One region of the Streptomyces sp. NPDC059852 genome, then DNA from elsewhere that is predicted to be linked to it. Evidence: riboswitches for the same ligand, from Rfam matches in the RefSeq annotation. Region 1 holds a riboswitch; each other region holds the start of a gene.
The links. Region 1 has a riboswitch for cyclic di-AMP ahead of ACFV46_RS14760 (peptidoglycan DD-metalloendopeptidase family protein). Riboswitches for the same ligand answer to the same signal wherever they lie in the genome.

Region 1 (4,233 bases):
ACCGCATCCTCACCCAGGTCTCCGGGGACCACCTGGAGGTCATCAAGCTGATCCCGCCGCTGATCATCGGCGAACGCGAGGTGGACCGGTTCGTCGACGCCTTCACGGACGTCATGGACGACGCCCACAGCGGCGGAGGTCTCATGTGGGACTTCGGCAAGACGCTGATCAAGCAGGCGGTCGCCAACAGGTGAGTGCGGCTCCGCACCGGCTTTGCCTCTGAGGCAATAAATTTGCCCCGGAGGCAAGCCTGCGGCTGAATGGGAGCATGAGCTCTCCCGAGAACCCGCCCGGTGACGGGGCGGCCGGGCCGGCCGAGTCCCTGCCGGCCGTCGCGCCGCAACTGCGGGCCCTGCGCCGCCGGGCGGCCCTCACCCTGGAGGGCGCCGCCCGCGCCGCCGGGCTGTCGGCCGCCCATCTCTCCCGGCTGGAGACCGGCCAGCGGCAGCCGTCGCTGCCGATGCTGCTGGCACTCGCCCGCGTCTACGGTACGACGGTCGGCGAGCTGCTCGGCGAGAGGGTCCCGGACCGGGATGCCGTCGTACGCGCCGCCGACATGGAACCCACCGCCGCCGGCGGCTGGACGTACTGGCAGGCCGGAGTCTCCGGCCGCGGGATGCAGGCCCTCCGCGTCCATGTGCCGTACGGCTCGCAGGGAGACATCGTGCGCGTGCACCCCGGCGAGGAGTGGCTCCACGTCCTCAAGGGACGGCTGCGGCTGCGCCTCGGGGACACCACGCACCGGCTCGCCCCCGGGGACAGCGCGCACTTCGACTCGCTGACCCCGCACCGGCTCGCCGCCGAGGACGACGGCGGTGTCGAGCTCCTGTTCGTCCACACCCTGTTGCAGAGCCCCACGGCCACCCTGTGCCTGGGCCCCACCCCTGGAGTGACGCCATGACCGACATGGAGGAGAAGTTCCCCCGCGCCCTGTGGGTGCGCCTCATCATCTACATCGCGGTGGGGCACGTCTTCGCCGCCTTCATCTACTTCCTCTTCGAGGCCGGCGGCGGGAAGTAGGCGCGCCCCGCGCCCTCAGTCGAGCAGCCGCCCCCGCAGACGCTCCCGCGCCTCGGGGGTGAGCCGCAGGCCCTGCTCCAGGTAGGTGTCGACGTCGCCCCAGGTCTCGTCGATCGTGTCGAAGGCGGCCTGCAGATACTCCGCGCGCGCGTCGAAGAGGGGGCTCAGCAGCTCCATGACCTCCGGCGAGTAGGCCGAGGGGGCGTCGCTGCCGCGCCGCACCTTGTAGCGGCGGTGCTTCTCGTTGGACTTCAGGTAGTCGGCGACGATCGCCTCCCGCTCGACGCCGACGGCGAGCAGGGTCACCGCGATCGACAGGCCGGCGCGGTCCTTGCCGGCCGCGCAGTGCATCAGCGCCGGAACGCTGTCCTCCACCAGGGAGCGCAGCACCTGGGCGTGCTCACCGGTGCGCTCCGTGACGATGGAGCGGTAGGAGGCGATCATCCGGGCCGCGCCCTTGCCGTCCGCCAGGATCTCCCGCAGCTGGTCGAGATCGCCGTCGCGGACCATCTTCCAGAACTCCGCGCCGTCCGCCGGGTCGGACAGCGGCAGGTTCACATTGCGGACGCCCGGCAGCTCGACGTCCGGGCCCTCCAGCCTCTGGTCCGCCGCGTTGCGGAAGTCGAAGATCGTGTGCAGTCCCAGCGAGCCGAGGAAGGCGGCGTCCTCGGCGGTGGCGTGGGCGAGGTGGCCGCTGCGGAACAGCACGCCGTGCCGCACCCGTCGTCCGTCCACGGTGGGCAGGCCGCCCACGTCGCGGAAGTTGCGCACACCGGCCAGCTCGGGCTCGGTCGACGGGATCTGCTGCGTCACGGGGGCTCCTCCCGGTCGGCCCCGCCGGCGCGGCTCGGCGGTGAGGCCGGCGAGGTGCGCCTCCGACGATACGACATGGCTGTCTGCGCCAATCACTTGTCCACAGGCGACAGCTCGGGAGTAATAGCCTGAAACGGACGAAGTAGTCGTATGTCGGTATTGCCCATGCCGGAAAATCGCCCGCGTCACATCTGGGCTTTCTGTCCGAATTGATGCCTTCACTCCAACTCGCTCCGTAATAAGGAAAGCTGGAGCAGCGTCACGTGAGGAGCGTCATACCGGTGACGGTGCGTCGCCCGTCATGTTCACGTAATCGGCCTTCCTTTCATGGGGATTCGAGGATGGCGGCCCCTTCGAAATGCACGCAGGGTGACCGGTGAATCCCGTAAGGGATCAAGCCGAACGCATTCGGGCGGAACCCCTCACTTGTTCCCATGCGTCCTTCTCGCTTACGTTCGCCACCAATCCGGACGGACGCCGAATCCTGCCGCCGACCGGAATCCGCGCACACTCACCCGTACACGGCAGGAGCGGGGGACCCACAGGTACGTCGCCTGTTCCGGTCCCGGAACAGGCTCGGGGTCAAGTCGCGTCCCGACGCGGCCGGGCATCTCCAGCCCGCACCCGACAGCTCACCTCGCAGGCGCCGGAGAGGAATTCGCCATGCCCGCGAAGGGTAAGCATCGCCGTCCCAAGTCCCTGCGTCTCACCCGCACGATCGCCGTCGCCGGAACCGGTGGCGCCGCTCTCGCGCTGCCGCTGATCGGGGCCACCGGCGCCCACGCCGCGACCGGCCAGTCCGCCCCGGACAAGACGGTCCAGTCCGTCCAGGCCGCCGCCGAGAAGGCCCCGGCGCAGAAGACCTCCACCCAGACGCGCACCTACGAGGTGAAGCGCGGCGACTACCTGGCGAAGATCGCCGACGAGCAGGACGTCCGCGGCGGCTGGAAGAAGCTGTACGCCGACAACCGCCAGGCCGTCGGCGCCGACCCGTCGCTCATCCACCCGGGTCTGAAGCTCTCGATCGGCAAGAAGGCCGCGACCGCCGCGCCCAAGGCGTCGGCTCCGTCCACCGCGCCGTCCAAGCCGTCCGCGAAGCCCGCCGCGCCGAAGAAGGCCGCGACGGCCGCCCAGAGCGCGGACGCGACGAGCACCGTCAACGGCTTCACCGCCCCGGTGTCCACCGCCGCCGTCGGCACCTCGTACAAGGTGGCGGGCAGCATGTGGTCCAGCGGCTACCACACCGGCGTGGACTTCTCCGCCGCCACCGGCACCCCCCTGAAGGCGGTCGGCGCCGGCACCGTCGTCTCCGCCGGCTGGGGCGGCGCCTACGGCAACCAGGTCGTCATCCGGCTCGCCGACGGCTACTACGCCCAGTACGCCCACCTGTCCTCGCTGTCCGTCTCCAGCGGCCAGACGGTGACCGCGGGCCAGCAGATCGGCCTCTCCGGCGCGACCGGCAACGTCACCGGCCCGCACCTGCACTTCGAGATCCGCACGACGCCCGACTACGGCTCGGACGTGGACCCGGTGGCCTACCTCCGCTCCAAGGGCGTCGCCATCGGCTGACCGCCCCACCGCACGGCGCGCACCTCCCTGACACGCATGCGCACCACCTGCCTGACACGCAGCCGAAGGCCGGACCCTGATCCCCGGGTCCGGCCTTCGGTGTGTCCTGAGCTCCACGCGCGGCGTTTCGGCGGTCAACGCCCCCGCGAGGAGCGGTATTCCGGGTTTGGTGAAGGCTTTGGCAGTGGCTTATCTCACCGCTCGTCAACCCTTTCCTACGGTCGCGTAGGTCACATCGGAAGGTGAATCATGTCCCGACGTGGCAGACGATTCGAAGAGTGACAGCAGAAGAGTGATCGGGTCGTACGTCGCGGTGGGGGACAGCTTCACCGAGGGCGTCGGCGACCCCGGCCCCGACGGGGCGTTCGTCGGCTGGGCCGACCGGTTCGCGGTCCTTCTGGCCGACCGGCGTCCCGAGGGCGACTTCCGGTACACGAACCTCGCCGTGCGCGGCAGACTGCTCGACCAGATCGTGGCGGAACAGGTCCCCAAGGTCGTCGAACTCGCCCCGGACCTGGTGTCGTTCTGCGCGGGTGGCAACGACATCCTGCGGCCCGGCACCGACCCCGACGAGGTGGCCGAACGGTTCGAACGGGCCGTCGCCCGGCTCGCCTCGGCGGCGGGCACGGTCATGGTGACGACGGGCTTCGACACCCGTGGCGTGCCCGTGCTGAAGCACCTGCGCGGCAAGATCGCCACCTACAACGGGCACGTCCGCGCCATCGCCGACCGCTACGGCTGCCCGGTGCTCGACCTGTGGTCCCTGAAGACCGTCCAGGACCGTCGGGCCTGGGACAGCGACCGGCTCCACCTCTCTCCCGAGGGGCACAC
Region 2 (4,233 bases), on a different contig from region 1:
AGGAGCTGCCGGCCTACGCCGTGGCCGGATGGCTGTCCCCGGCCGAGCCGTTCGCGCTGGGCTCGATGCGGGACCGCCGGGTGGCCCGGCAGTACGCCCGCCGCCACGCGGGACGCCCCGCGGCCCGGGCGGTCGCCCAGTACGAGGCGTACGCCACCTCGCTGGCGTTCCTGAGGCGCCGGGGCCGCCGGGGCCGGGCCGGCGCCGACTACGTGGTCCGCGAGGGCGAGTTGCTGAACGAGCTGTGGCGACGCCGCGCGTGGGCCCGCCCGGCCCTGGAGCACGCGCTCGCCGCGAAGAGCCGGCCGGTCCTCGCGTACGCGCCGCCCCAGGTGCCGGGCGCCTGGTGGCCGCAGCCGTACGCCCCGCACGGGCACGCCCCCGGTGCACCGGCGGCCCCGGCCTGGAACCCGTACCAGGTCTGACGGCTCAGGCGGACGCCTCCGTGAGCCGGCGCAGCTCGTCGTCCGTCAGGGTCAGCTCGGCCACTCCGAGCAGGGCCGGCAGCTGTTCCGGGGTGCGGGCGGAGGCGATGGGGGCGACGACCGTCGGGCGGGACGCCAGCCAGGCCAGGGCCACCGTGGCGACCGGCACGCCGTGCGCGGCGGCCGCCTCGTCCAGCGCGGCCAGCACCCGCCGCCCCCGCTCGGTCTCCGCGTGCCGCCCGGCGCCCTGCGCACGCGGGCTGTCCACGGCCGCGCCGGGACGGTACTTGCCGGTGAGGAAGCCCGCCGCGAGCGCGTAGTACGGCACCGCGGCGAGGTTCTCCCGTTCGGCGAGGTCCTGGAGGGCGCCCTCGTAGGTGTCCCGGGAGACCAGGTTGTAGTGGGGCTGGAGCGCCACGTACCGGGCCAGGCCCTCGCGGTCGGAGAAGGCGAGGGAGGCCGCCAGCCGCTCGGCGGAGATGTTGGACGCGGCGATGTGCCGGACCTTGCCGGCCTTCACCAGCTCGTCCAGGGCGCCGACGATCTCCTCGACCGGCACCTCGGGCTTGTCGAAGTGCGTGTAGTAGAGGTCGATGCGGTCGGTGCCGAGGCGGCGCAGCGAGGCGTCGGCGGCGGCCTTGATGGTGGCCGCGTTCAGGCCCTGGAAGTCGGGGTGCTGGCTGACCTTGGTGGCGATCACGACGTCGTCCCGGTTGCCGCGTGCCTTGAGCCAGTTGCCGATGACGGTCTCCGACTCGCCGCCCGCGTTGCCCTCGACCCACGCCGAGTACGAGTCGGCCGTGTCGAGGAAGTTGCCGCCGGCCGCCGTGTAGGCGTCGAGGACGGCGAAGGAGTGGGCCTCGTCGGCGGTCCACCCGAAGACGTTGCCGCCGAGGCAGAGCGGGGAGACCTCGAGGTCGGAGGAGCCGAGTGTGCGCAGTGCGGTCATGCAAGGGAACAACGACGGTGGCGGTACCGCCGATTCCGCTCCCGGGATGAATTCCCTGTGAAGGGGGCGGGCCGGCGCACCGAGGACCGGCAGCCCTGACGTCGGGGGGTCGTCGTCAGGACCGCCGGGGATCAGGTGGGGAGGGTGCTCAGGGGGTGAGGCCCTTGCCGCGCAGCCAGGCCAGCGGGTCGATGCCGCTCGCGCTGCCGTCGGGGTGCACCTCGAGGTGCAGATGGGCGCCGGTCACGTTGCCCGTGGCGCCGACACGGCCGATGACGTCACCGGTGTTGACCTTCTGGCCGACGCTGACGCTGATCGAGGACTGGTGGGCGAACCAGATCTCGGTGCCGTCGTCCAGGGTCAGCTCGGTCTTGTAGCCGTAGGAGCCGTCCCAGCCGGCGAAGGTGATCGTGCCGGAGTGGACGGCCTTGATCAGGGTGCCGGTCGGCGCGGCGAAGTCGAGGCCCGTGTGGTGCCCGGACGACCAGTAGGCGCCGGCCTCACCGAAGGTGGAGGTCAGGGTGTACGAGGAGGTCGGCAGCGTGTACTGCTTGGCCAGCTCGGCGAGGCGCTCGGCCTCGGCCTTCTTGCGGGCCTCCTCCTCGGCGGCGGCCTTCGCCTCGGCGGCCTTCTCCTTGGCCTCCTTCTCCGCCTTGGCGGCCGCCTCGGCGACCTCCTTCTCGGCGGCGGCGACGGCGGCCTCGGCGGCCTTGCTGTCGACCTGGTCCTGCTGGAACTCGGCCTGGGCGATGATCCGGCTGCGCAGCGCCTCACCGGCGTCGGAGCCGCTCTGCGGGGTCTCCTGGCCGGTCTCGCCCATGGTGCTGAGGGCGGTGGCGGTGTCGTCCGCGGCGGAGTCGTCGCCGGAGATCAGGGGCAGGTCGGGCAGGGTGATGGCGACCGGCGGCTTGCCGCTCTGCGCGGTGGCCATGCCGCCCGCGCCGACGGCCGCTATGACGCCGACGCCGAGAACCGTGGAGCTGCGGGCGAGTCCCCCGCCGCGCTGCTTGGAGACGCGGTGCCTGCCTCGGACGGGACGGAGGGAGTCCGCGGTGGGGTTCCACTCCTCGAAGGGGCCGTCGTCGGTGCGGTCGTAGCCGAAGGTGTCGGCGGTGCGCTGACCGGGTACGAACGAGGCATGCGGGGCAGGACGGTTCGACGCCACGTGGGCGTACTCCTTTCCTTCCTTCTCGCCTACCGGGTTAGCTGACGGGTTCGGAGCAGGAAGGTCTCCTACGCGCGTATACGTACCGTGATGTCACGGTGGTATCCGCGCGATTCACCCCAAGGTGGTGGTTCCCCGGTTCCTTGGCAGGATTCGGCGCGTGCGCACGGAGCCGCCTCTTGTGACGGCTGGGACGACCGCGCTGCGTTATCGAACGTTAATAGACGCGGGGTACGGATTCCAAGCCGTTCCCCTTGATCATTAACGATTTCCGCCGGGACTTACGGGCCATGAGCGGTCCAAATCGGGCGAGTTGACGCCCACGAGACACCCTCACGATTGCTGACAGTGTGTCAGTTGTTATGCGGAGGGGGTTCGCGCGATCACGTACCGTGAGAACCGGTGAAGGCGTCCCGCGAGCCTGACGGGGGCCGGAAAACACTCAGGGCCGGAACTGATGAGTTCCGGCCCTGAGCCTTCAGTAGCGGGGACAGGATTTGAACCTGCGACCTCTGGGTTATGAGCCCAGCGAGCTACCGAGCTGCTCCACCCCGCGTCGATGTGTCCATAGTACGCCATCACCGGGGCCCGCCGCACACGCCTTTCCGCAGGCCCCGGTCGCGCGGGCCTCGCCGGGCGGGTGTCAGGGCGCCAGGTGGGCGTTGGGGGCCGCCGCCCGGGCCGCGTACTCGGGCAGCACCAGGACGTCCACGCCCGCGGCGGCGAGCATCCCGCTGCCGTCGGCGTCCGTCACGAAGGTGTCCGGCTCGCGCCAGGCCGTCACCACCCGGCGCACCCCGGCCGCCAGGATCAGCCGGGCGCAGGGCGTCGGCCGGGAGGCGCGGTGCGTGCAGGGCTCCAGGCTGCTGTAGACCGTGGCGCCGGCCAGCCTCGGGTCGCCGGGCGCGATCTTGGCGAGGGCCGCCTCCTCGGCGTGCACGACGGGGTCGCCGGCCTCCCGGGAGTGGCCCCGCGCCAACTCGGTGCCGTCCGCGGCGACCACGACCGCGCCGACGCTGAACGCGGTGGGCGAGGGCGGGCACTCGGCGGCCAGGTCGCACGCCAGGGCCAGCCAGTGCCGGTCGGCGGCGGCCGGGAGGACACCCGTGCCGGGCGCGGTCGGCTCGTAGCGCATCAGCACCACGTCCTCGATGCGCCGGGTCTCCACGAGCCTCAGCCGGCCCTCCTGGTATCCGCCGGGCCCGAAGAGCCGGGGCGCCCGGGGGTCGCCCACGAACAGCGGCGCGAGGACGAGCTGCAGCTCGTCGGCGAGCCCCTGGCGCAGCAGCTGCGTGTGGACGGTGCCGCCGCCCTCGACCATCAGCCGCTCGACGCCACGCACCTCGCGCAGATGCGTCAGCAGGACCCGCCAGTCCAGGTCGTCGCCGAGCGCGACGACATCGGCGGCGACGGGGTCCTCCCGCAGCCGCCGGGCGCCCTTCTCCGTCGTGTAGACGACCTTCTCGCCGCCGGTGTGCCAGAAGTTCGCCGCCGGATCCAGCTCGCCGGACGCGCTGACGGTGACCTTCAGCGGGTACGCGGGCTTGCCCTGGGCGGTGCGGGCGGCGCGGCGCTCGGCCGAGTTCACGAGCAGCCGGGGGTTGTCCGCCCGGATGGTGCCGGCGCCGACGAGGATGGCGTCCACGGAGGCCCGCACCCCGTCGACCCGGTCGAAGTCGGCCGGGCTGGACAGC
Region 3 (4,233 bases), on a different contig from region 1:
ACGACGCCGGGCGGGACCGGCTGCTGTGGTCCATCACCCTGGAGCGGGACCTGGCGGAGACCGCCCTCGGCAAGATCGAGGCCGAGGTGGGGCAGGTGTACGCGGCGGTCGACCAGGACGGTGCCGACGGGCTCACGCTCATCGAACCGGGCTATCTGATGCCCCACCCGACCCTGCCGGCCGTGCGGGTGCGGCACCGCGACGACCTGTGGTGCGAGCCGATCAGCAAGGTGCTGCTGCGCCATCCGACGCTGTCGGACGACGAGTTGGCGGCGACGGCCCGCGCGGTGGTGGGCTCGCTGGCGACGGTCACCATGTCGGGGCCGGGGACCGTCGAACTCCAGCCATGCGGCGTCACGAAGGCGACGGGCCTCGCGCTCGCCGCCGAGCATCTCGGCCTGGGTCCCCACGAGACCATCGCCTTCGGGGACATGCCCAACGACATCCCCATGTTCGACTGGGCGGCGCACGGTGTGGCGATGGCCAACGCACACCCCGAACTCAAGGCGGTGGCGGACGAGATCACCTTGTCCAACGAGGACGACGGCATCGCCGTCGTCCTCGAGGGACTGTTCGCCCGCAGCCTGGCCCAGTTCCGCTATTGATGGGTGCTGCAGAAGGCTCAGTAGGGGCCGTTCACGTTGTCGATCGAGCCGTAGCGCGCGGCCGCGTAGTTGCAGGCGGCCGTGATGTTGGCGACCGGGTCGAACGGGTCGTACGCGGTGCCCGGCACGTGGTAGGTCGCGAAGGTCGGGTCGATGACCTGGAGGAGACCCTTGGACGGGGTGCCCGCCACGGCGTTGGAGTCCCAGTTGTTGATGGCGGCCGGGTTGCCCGACGACTCGCGCATGATGTTGCGGTGGATGCCCTCGTAGGAACCGGGGATCCCCTTCTGCGCCATGATGTCGAGCGCCTCGCGGATCCAGCCGTCGAGGTTGTCGGCGTACGTCTTCACGGAGGCCTGGGTGGCCTGGGCGACGGCGGACTTCTTGACGGGCGCGGACGCCGTGTTCGTCTCGGCCTTGGCCGGCGCGGCCTTCTTCGCGGACCGGACCTTCAGGTCGACGCCCGGGTGGATCAGCCGGGGGTTGTCGCCGATGGCCGCGCGGTTGTCCTTGTAGAGCTGTCGCCAGCCGCCCTGGGCGTCGTAGCGGTCGGCGATCCCGTACAGGGTGTCGCCCTTCTTGGTGGTGTAGCTGACGGAGCCGACCTTGGCCACGGTGGGGGCCTTGCCGGGCTCGGCGGCGCTCGCGGTGGTCGCGGCCAGCAGGGGGAGCGCGAGAGCGGCGGTACCGGTACCGGCGGCGATGACGCGCCGGGTGAACGGGCTGGTACGGGTGCGACGGTGCTTGCCTCGGGACATGGCGCTGTTCGTTCCTCTCCGGCGCCTGCGAGGTGAGCTGTCGGGTTCGGGCGGGAGATGCCCGGTCACACCGTCGTTCGACGACGTGACTTCACCCCTAGCCGTTCCGGCGCGCCATCGAGGCGTGCGGTACGGCGACTTACCTGGGTCCCCCGCTCCTGCCGTGCGGTGCGTTGCGTAGGTGGATGACTCGGGCGGCGGCAGGATTCGGCGTCCGCCCGACAGAGCGGGAACGTATGCGAGAGCACATGTCTGGAACAAGTGCCGCAATCACCTGACGTGCTAATTGACCATGGTCTGAGGCGTATGGGGCGCTTGATCCTTTGCGGTTGCCAATTCTCAACTCGCTTTTCTGGCAAGGGGACGAAGGCTTCCCGTGGGGGAGGTGCCGACGGGTGGCCGCGTGACCCAACTCACGGCGATCACAACAACGGCAAATCGGGCAATGGCTCCAACTCCCCTGTTATTGCCTGGCCGTGGAGGGCTCACTGTCAAGGTGTCCATCTGTCCCCTTGGGTCCGGAGAGTCCGTTTTATGGGGCAGGAACCCCGCCCTTCGTGCCGTTCGTTGAGGGGGCGTGGAGGCGTCCGGAGGGCGGGTCGGGGTAGGCGGAGGCGGGGGGCGTACAGGCTTGCGGGCCGGCCCCCGCAGGGTCGAACCGGATTTCGATTCGCGGAGGGATGGAGAGCGGTCGGCTACTCACAGTGACGTACCGATAAATCGATGAATGTCCATCCTCATCGGGTGATCAAAAAACATACCGACCGTGGACCGATGTCGGCCGTGGTGGACGGGTGGGCGGCATCGGTGATCGAAACGTGACCGGATACGCTGACTTGAGTGATGGCAGCGACCTATCGACAAACCGTGTAACCAGCCGAAAGACACCAGCAGACAGGAGACCCCTCGTGACCGTCGTCGGGCCGTTCGGGCTGAGCGTGCGGGACCAGGCTCTGGAAGCCGATGTCCAGGCCGGATTGGCGGCTGTCGAGGAGGGACTGCTCGAAGCCACCAAGAGTGAGGTCCCCTTCATCACCGGGGCCGCCCAGCACCTGGTGCGGGCGGGTGGGAAGCGCTTCCGGCCGCTGCTGGTGATGCTCGCCGCGCGCTTCGGGGACCCGTACGCCCCGGGGATCGTGCCGTCGGCCGTGGTGGTGGAGCTGACCCACCTGGCGACGCTGTACCACGACGACGTGATGGACGAGGCCGAGGTCCGGCGCGGGGTCGACAGCGCGAACACCCGCTGGGGGAACTCCGTCGCGGTCCTCACCGGCGACTTCCTCTTCGCGCGCGCCTCGCACATCCTGGCCGACCTCGGGCCCGAGGCGGTCCGGGTGCAGGCCGAGGCGTTCGAGCGGCTGGTCACGGGCCAGATCCTGGAGACGGCCGGACCGCAGGACGGCCGGGACCCCGTGGAGCACTACCTCGACGTGCTGAGCGGGAAGACCGGGTCGCTGGTGGCGGTCTCCTGCCGCTTCGGGGCGATGATGTCGGGCGCCGACGAGACCGTGGTCGACGTGCTCACCCAGTACGGGGAGCGGCTCGGCGTGGCCTTCCAGCTGGCGGACGACGTCCTGGACATCGCGAGCGACTCCCACGAGTCCGGGAAGACGCCCGGCACCGATCTGCGCGAGGGCATCCCGACCCTGCCCGTGCTGCGCCTGCGGGAGCGCGCGGAGCGGCTGGGGCTGCCGGAGGACATCGCCCTGTGCGAGCTGCTGGCCTCCGACCTGAGCGACGACGCCCGGCTCGCGGAGGCGCTGGCCGCCCTGCGGGAGCACCCGGCGCTGGAGCAGGCCCGGCGGGACACCGTCCGCTACGCGGAGGATGCGCGCGCCGCGCTGGCGCCCCTGCCGGAGAACGACGCGAAGGCCGCCCTGATGGAGCTGTGCGACGCCGTGGTGCACCGCGCCGGCTGAGACGCCCCCAAGGCCGCCGCGGCCGCCGTTCCCCCCACCCCACCCCTCGACCCCTACGGGTCGGGGGGACGTCCACCCCTCCGGCGTCATACCGCAGGTGTACGCGGAGTTGGCTCCGCAGGCTGACGAAACTCCCTGACCGATTTGGTCAGATGGACATCACGGAAAACACCACTCCTCACCGATTCGGGTGAGAATGGCGGCTCAGGGGTGGACCTTGGCGGGTCAGGGGACTCGCGGGCGACAGACGAACGGACGGCCGCCGCCGACGACGGAGGTAGGGCACACATGGCACCGTACGAAGTCGACGACAGTACGACCGCGGGGGAGGGCGACGACCCGCGCGCGGGCCGGCGCAAGGCCGCTCGGTACGTCGTCCCGGTCACGGTGGTGGGGATCGCGGCGGCGACGATCGGGCTGGTCCCGGCGCTCGCCGACGCCGGGGACCCGGACCTGCCGGACCTCACCGCGCAGCAACTGGTCGAGAAGATCGCCCAGTCGGACGTCCAGCAGCTGTCCGGCACCTTCAAGATCACCACGGATCTGGGGCTGCCCGACCTCGGCGGGCTGGAGTCGGGTCTCACCTCGGGGCTCACCGGATCGGGCGCGGACGGCGGCTCCTCCGCCGACCCCTCGGCGAAGCTGACCGAGCTGGCCTCCGGCACGCACACCCTGCGGATCGCCGCCGACGGCGACGACCGGCAGAAGCTGTCCCTGGTGGACAAGTCCTCCGAGTACAGCCTCATCCACAACGGCAAGGACGTCTGGGGCTACGACAGCCGGTCCGACGAGGTCTTCCACGCCACCGCCGACAAGGCGGGGCAGGAGAAGGGCAAGGGCGAGGGTCAGGGTCACGGGAAGGCCGACGGGGTCCCCGCCACCCCCAAGGAGCTGACCGAGGAGGCCCTGAAGGCGGTCGACGACACGACGTCGGTCACCGTCGACGGCACC
Region 4 (4,233 bases), on a different contig from region 1:
GGGACGTCCAGGGTGGAGGAGACCGAGAGCGTCGCCGCCGCCGACATGCCCAGCGGGAAGACGGTCGACCAGCGGCGCACGTCGTAACGCGTCCTCGGCCGGGCGATCTCGGCGACCAGCAGGACGACGTACCAGGCCAGGTCCAGGGCGACGAGGGCGTAGGTCACCGTGCGCAGCGCGTCGAAGTCGTCGTCGTTCCACAGGAACGGGACGGGCCCGTCGGCCGCGAGGAGCCGGGCGCCGGCCAGCGCCGAGATGGCGAGCGCGCCGCCCGCCACCCAGTGGTCGCCGTGCCCCCGGACGACCTCCCGGCGGTCGAAGCGGGTCAGGGCCACGGCGTACAGGAGCAGGCCGAGCCAGAACAGCACCAGGGCCGCGTGCGCGAGCCAGGCCGCCTCCGCCGTGGCGGCCAGCGTGGCCGCGAGGACGGCCAGCCCCTGCGTGGCCACGCAGCCGAGGAAGACGGACCCGGGCATCCCCGGCCGCCAGTGGCGTACGACGACGTACAGCAGGCCCGGCCAGAGCACGAAGGCGAGGGCCAGCAGCGCCTCGGCGAGAGTCTGCCGGCCGGCCGCGGCGAAGCGGGTGCCCAGGACCGCGGTCGCGGCGACGGCGCAGAGCGAGGCCGGGGTGACCGCCGCCCTCACCCACGCGGACCGGTGCCACAGGAGCCGGGCGACGAAGTCGCAGGCGAGCGCGAGCCAGGCGACACACGCCAGGACGAGGGCGATCCGGGACAGGATCGTGTGGCCCGTCTGGTGCAGGGCCACCGAGAGGATGCCGGTGGCCATGACCGAGGCCCCGGCGGCGGGGGGACGGCGCGCCCACCGGACGGGCAGGGGGGACGCGGACGCGGGTGTGGCGGCGGGCATGGGCCGATGCTAAGGAGCACGGCACCGGCGTGCGGGTGGAGGCGCGCGCGGGGGGTGGGTGAATCGACGGCCCGTCCGGCGAGTGAACGCCTCGGCGAGTTCGGCGACGGGCTCCTCGTGGAGGAGGTGCACCGTCCCGCGTCGCTGTCGCCGTCCACCCTCAGGCCGGTGGGGTCCGTCCGTTCCCGCCGTTCGTCACGCCGGGCGGACCACGCTGTGGATCGCCGACTCGCCGTCGTAGTAGATCGACTCCTCGCGGACGTACGCGCCGGGCTTCGGCGCGTGGATCATCATGCCGTTGCCGATGTAGAGGCCCACGTGCGTGACGTCGTCGTAGAAGAAGACCAGGTCGCCGGGCTGGGCACTGGACACGGGGACCGTCGTGCCCGCCTCGACCTGGTCGTAGGTGACGCGCGGGATGTCGACGCCGGCGGCCTTCCAGGCGGCCTGGGTGAGGCCGGAGCAGTCGTAGGAGTCGGGGCCGGTGGCGCCCCAGACGTACGGCTTGCCGATCTGGGTGCGGGCGAAGGTCAGCGCCTTCTCGGCCTTCGTGGCGTACGACCCGTCCGGGGCGGTGCCGCCCTGCTCCTGCCCGCCCTGTTCCTGCCGCTGTGCGGCCGCCTCGCGCTCGCGCTCGGCCTCCGCCTTCTGCTGCCGGGCCAGCTCCTCGGCCTTGCGGTCGGCCTCTTCCTGCTTGCGCTTCTCGATCGCGGCGAGGCGGGCCTTCTCCTGCGCGGTCAGCTCGGAGAGCAGTTGACGCGCGTCCGCGAGCTTCTTCTGGACGGTCGCCTTGGCGGTCCGCAGGTTCTTCTGCGACGCGGTGAGCGTCTCGAGGCTCCGCGTGGCCTCCTGCCGCTTCTTCATCGTCGCGGACTGCTCGGTGAAGTACTCGTCCACGGACTGCTTCTGACGTCCCGTCATACGGTTCATCAGCTGGGACTGGTCGAAGTAGTCCTGGGGGGTGTCCGCGAGGAGGAACGTCGTGGTGTCCGGGGCGGCGGCGCCCGTGCGGTACTGGGCGGCGGCGTTGCGGCCCAGCTCCTCGCGCGCGTCGTTGAGCTTCTGCGTGCGCCGCGCGACGTCGTCGAGGAGGGTGTCGACGCGCTTGCGCTGCTTGGTCGTCTTCTCCTTGGCCGCGTTGTACTTCTCGGTGGCGGACTCCGCCTGGCGGTAGAGGTCGTCGACCTTCTTCTCGACCTCTTCGAGGCTCGGGCGGTCGTCGGCGGACGGGCTCGCCTGGGCCGTCTGGGACAGCAGGGCCACGGAGGTGAGGGCCGCGGTGGCCAGCGCGGGGGTCCGTATGCCTGCCACGCGCGTGCCGGAGGGACGCGACTTGCGGTGCGACGCCAAGGGAGGCGACTCCTTCCACGCTCCGCCTGCCGAGTTAGCTGTCGGGTTCGGGCGGGTGGTTCGGAAGGGTTGCCCTACGGCCGCTCCCAGGACGGGAGGTCGGGCCGATTCACCCCAAGTTCGGTGGGTCCCCGGCTCCGGACGCACCGGACTCGGCGGAGGCCGTGCGGCCCGGCGTCGTTCGCCGGTGGGGGTCGTACGGCCTGCCCGGCACGGTAGCCAACTGGTGTGGCCGCTGTGAAGGTTGATGTGCGATATGCCCGATACATTTTCGTGACCTTCGGTCAGGGGAGCGGGTGGAGGGGGAGCGGGCGGGTGACTGATGCCGTTCCGGTGCGGTTGGTGTTGTCTGTCCTTTTCAGGCAAGGATCACGCGCTTCATCCGACCGGTGTGTGACGTGATGGGGTGACTTCGTACGGTGACCGGGCGGTCGGGGTGCCGGACCGGGCGGTGTGATGTTCTCGAGGCGGCGGCCGGTTGTCGGTGGGGCCGCCTAGACTCGGAGAGCGATGAGCAGCCTCTTTGACGACAGCTTCCTGGCGGACCTCCAGGCCCCACGGGCCCACGGGGAAGAGCCCCCGCCACCGCCCGAGGACGATCACACTCCGGAGTCGCTTCCGGACGATCTGTTCGGCGGGAAGTTCGACGTGCCCCCGGACCGCGACGCCTACTACCGCGACGGCGCCCCGCGCCCGGCCCTCGACGCCGCCGCGCTGCTGGAGGGGCTCAACGAGAACCAGCGTGCGGCCGTCGTCCACTCCGGCACCCCGCTGCTCATCGTGGCCGGAGCCGGATCCGGCAAGACGCGTGTCCTCACGCACCGCATCGCCTACCTGCTCGGCGAGCGGAACGTGCACCCCGGCCAGATCCTGGCGATCACCTTCACCAACAAGGCCGCCGGCGAGATGAAGGAGCGCGTCGAGCAGCTCGTCGGACCGCGCGCGAACGCGATGTGGGTGATGACCTTCCACAGCGCCTGCGTCCGCATCCTGCGCCGCGAGAGCAAGAAGCTCGGGTTCACCTCGTCGTTCTCGATCTACGACGCCGCCGACAGCAAGCGCCTGATGGCGCTCGTGTGCCGGGACCTCGACCTCGACCCGAAGCGGTTCCCGCCCAAGTCGTTCAGCGCCAAGATCAGCAACCTGAAGAACGAGCTGATCGACGAGGAGGACTTCGCCGCCCAGGCCACCGACGGCTTCGAGAAGACCCTCGCCCAGGCGTACGCGCTCTACCAGTCGCGGCTGCGGGAGGCCAACGCCCTCGACTTCGACGACCTGATCATGACGACGGTCAATCTGCTGCGCGCCTTCCCCGACGTCGCGGAGCACTACCGCCGCCGGTTCCGGCATGTGCTGGTGGACGAGTACCAGGACACCAACCACGCGCAGTACGCCCTGGTCCGCGAGCTGGTCGGCACCTCCGAGCACCCCGTAGACGTACCGCCCGAGGCCGAGGTCCCGCCCGCCGAGCTGTGCGTGGTGGGTGACGCCGACCAGTCGATCTACGCCTTCCGGGGCGCCACCATCCGCAACATCCTCCAGTTCGAGGAGGACTACCCGGACGCGACGACGATCCTGCTGGAGCAGAACTACCGCTCCACGCAGACCATCCTCAGCGCCGCCAACGCCGTCATCGAGCGCAACGAGTCCCGCCGGCCCAAGAACCTGTGGACCAACGCGGGCGCCGGCGCGCGCATCACCGGCTACGTCGCGGACACCGAGCACGACGAGGCGCAGTTCGTCGCCGACGAGATAGACCGTCTGACCGACGCCGGGGAGGCGAAGGCCGGCGACGTGGCCGTCTTCTACCGGACGAACGCCCAGTCCCGTGTCTTCGAGGAAGTCTTCATCCGCGTCGGGCTGCCCTACAAGGTCGTCGGCGGTGTGCGCTTCTACGAGCGCAAGGAGGTCCGGGACGTCCTGGCCTACCTGCGGGTCCTGGCCAACCCCGAGGACTCCGTCCCGCTGCGCCGCATCCTGAACGTCCCCAAGCGCGGCATCGGCGAGCGCG

Region 2: it holds a riboswitch for cyclic di-AMP, as region 1 does, so the genes downstream of both, ACFV46_RS31865 (M23 family metallopeptidase) here and ACFV46_RS14760 (peptidoglycan DD-metalloendopeptidase family protein) in region 1, are expected to answer to the same signal.
Region 3: it holds a riboswitch for cyclic di-AMP, as region 1 does, so the genes downstream of both, ACFV46_RS03815 (transglycosylase SLT domain-containing protein) here and ACFV46_RS14760 (peptidoglycan DD-metalloendopeptidase family protein) in region 1, are expected to answer to the same signal.
Region 4: it holds a riboswitch for cyclic di-AMP, as region 1 does, so the genes downstream of both, ACFV46_RS02860 (NlpC/P60 family protein) here and ACFV46_RS14760 (peptidoglycan DD-metalloendopeptidase family protein) in region 1, are expected to answer to the same signal.

Annotation. Positions count from the first base shown of each region.
Region 1 is NZ_JBHWJK010000009.1:197,224-201,456, forward strand. It holds gene ACFV46_RS14740 (aspartate aminotransferase family protein) at 1-194, shown strand, start outside; gene ACFV46_RS14745 (helix-turn-helix domain-containing protein) at 269-901, shown strand; gene ACFV46_RS14750 (DUF6126 family protein) at 898-1,020, shown strand; gene ACFV46_RS14755 (tyrosine-protein phosphatase) at 1,036-1,833, opposite strand; cyclic di-AMP (ydaO/yuaA leader) riboswitch at 2,299-2,492, shown strand; gene ACFV46_RS14760 (peptidoglycan DD-metalloendopeptidase family protein) at 2,497-3,402, shown strand; gene ACFV46_RS14765 (SGNH/GDSL hydrolase family protein) at 3,695-4,233, shown strand, end outside.
Region 2 is NZ_JBHWJK010000038.1:38,487-42,719, reverse strand. It holds gene ACFV46_RS31875 (PrsW family intramembrane metalloprotease) at 1-425, shown strand, start outside; gene ACFV46_RS31870 (aldo/keto reductase) at 430-1,374, opposite strand; gene ACFV46_RS31865 (M23 family metallopeptidase) at 1,523-2,539, opposite strand; cyclic di-AMP (ydaO/yuaA leader) riboswitch at 2,551-2,708, opposite strand; tRNA gene ACFV46_RS31860 (tRNA-Met) at 3,022-3,095, opposite strand; gene ACFV46_RS31855 (dihydrofolate reductase family protein) at 3,183-4,233, opposite strand, start outside.
Region 3 is NZ_JBHWJK010000002.1:305,121-309,353, reverse strand. It holds gene ACFV46_RS03820 (HAD family hydrolase) at 1-605, shown strand, start outside; gene ACFV46_RS03815 (transglycosylase SLT domain-containing protein) at 623-1,363, opposite strand; cyclic di-AMP (ydaO/yuaA leader) riboswitch at 1,371-1,544, opposite strand; gene ACFV46_RS03810 (polyprenyl synthetase family protein) at 2,272-3,282, shown strand; gene ACFV46_RS03805 (outer membrane lipoprotein carrier protein LolA) at 3,571-4,233, shown strand, end outside.
Region 4 is NZ_JBHWJK010000002.1:119,169-123,401, reverse strand. It holds gene ACFV46_RS02865 (tellurite resistance/C4-dicarboxylate transporter family protein) at 1-872, opposite strand, end outside; gene ACFV46_RS02860 (NlpC/P60 family protein) at 1,068-2,222, opposite strand; cyclic di-AMP (ydaO/yuaA leader) riboswitch at 2,230-2,390, opposite strand; gene pcrA (DNA helicase PcrA) at 2,733-4,233, shown strand, end outside.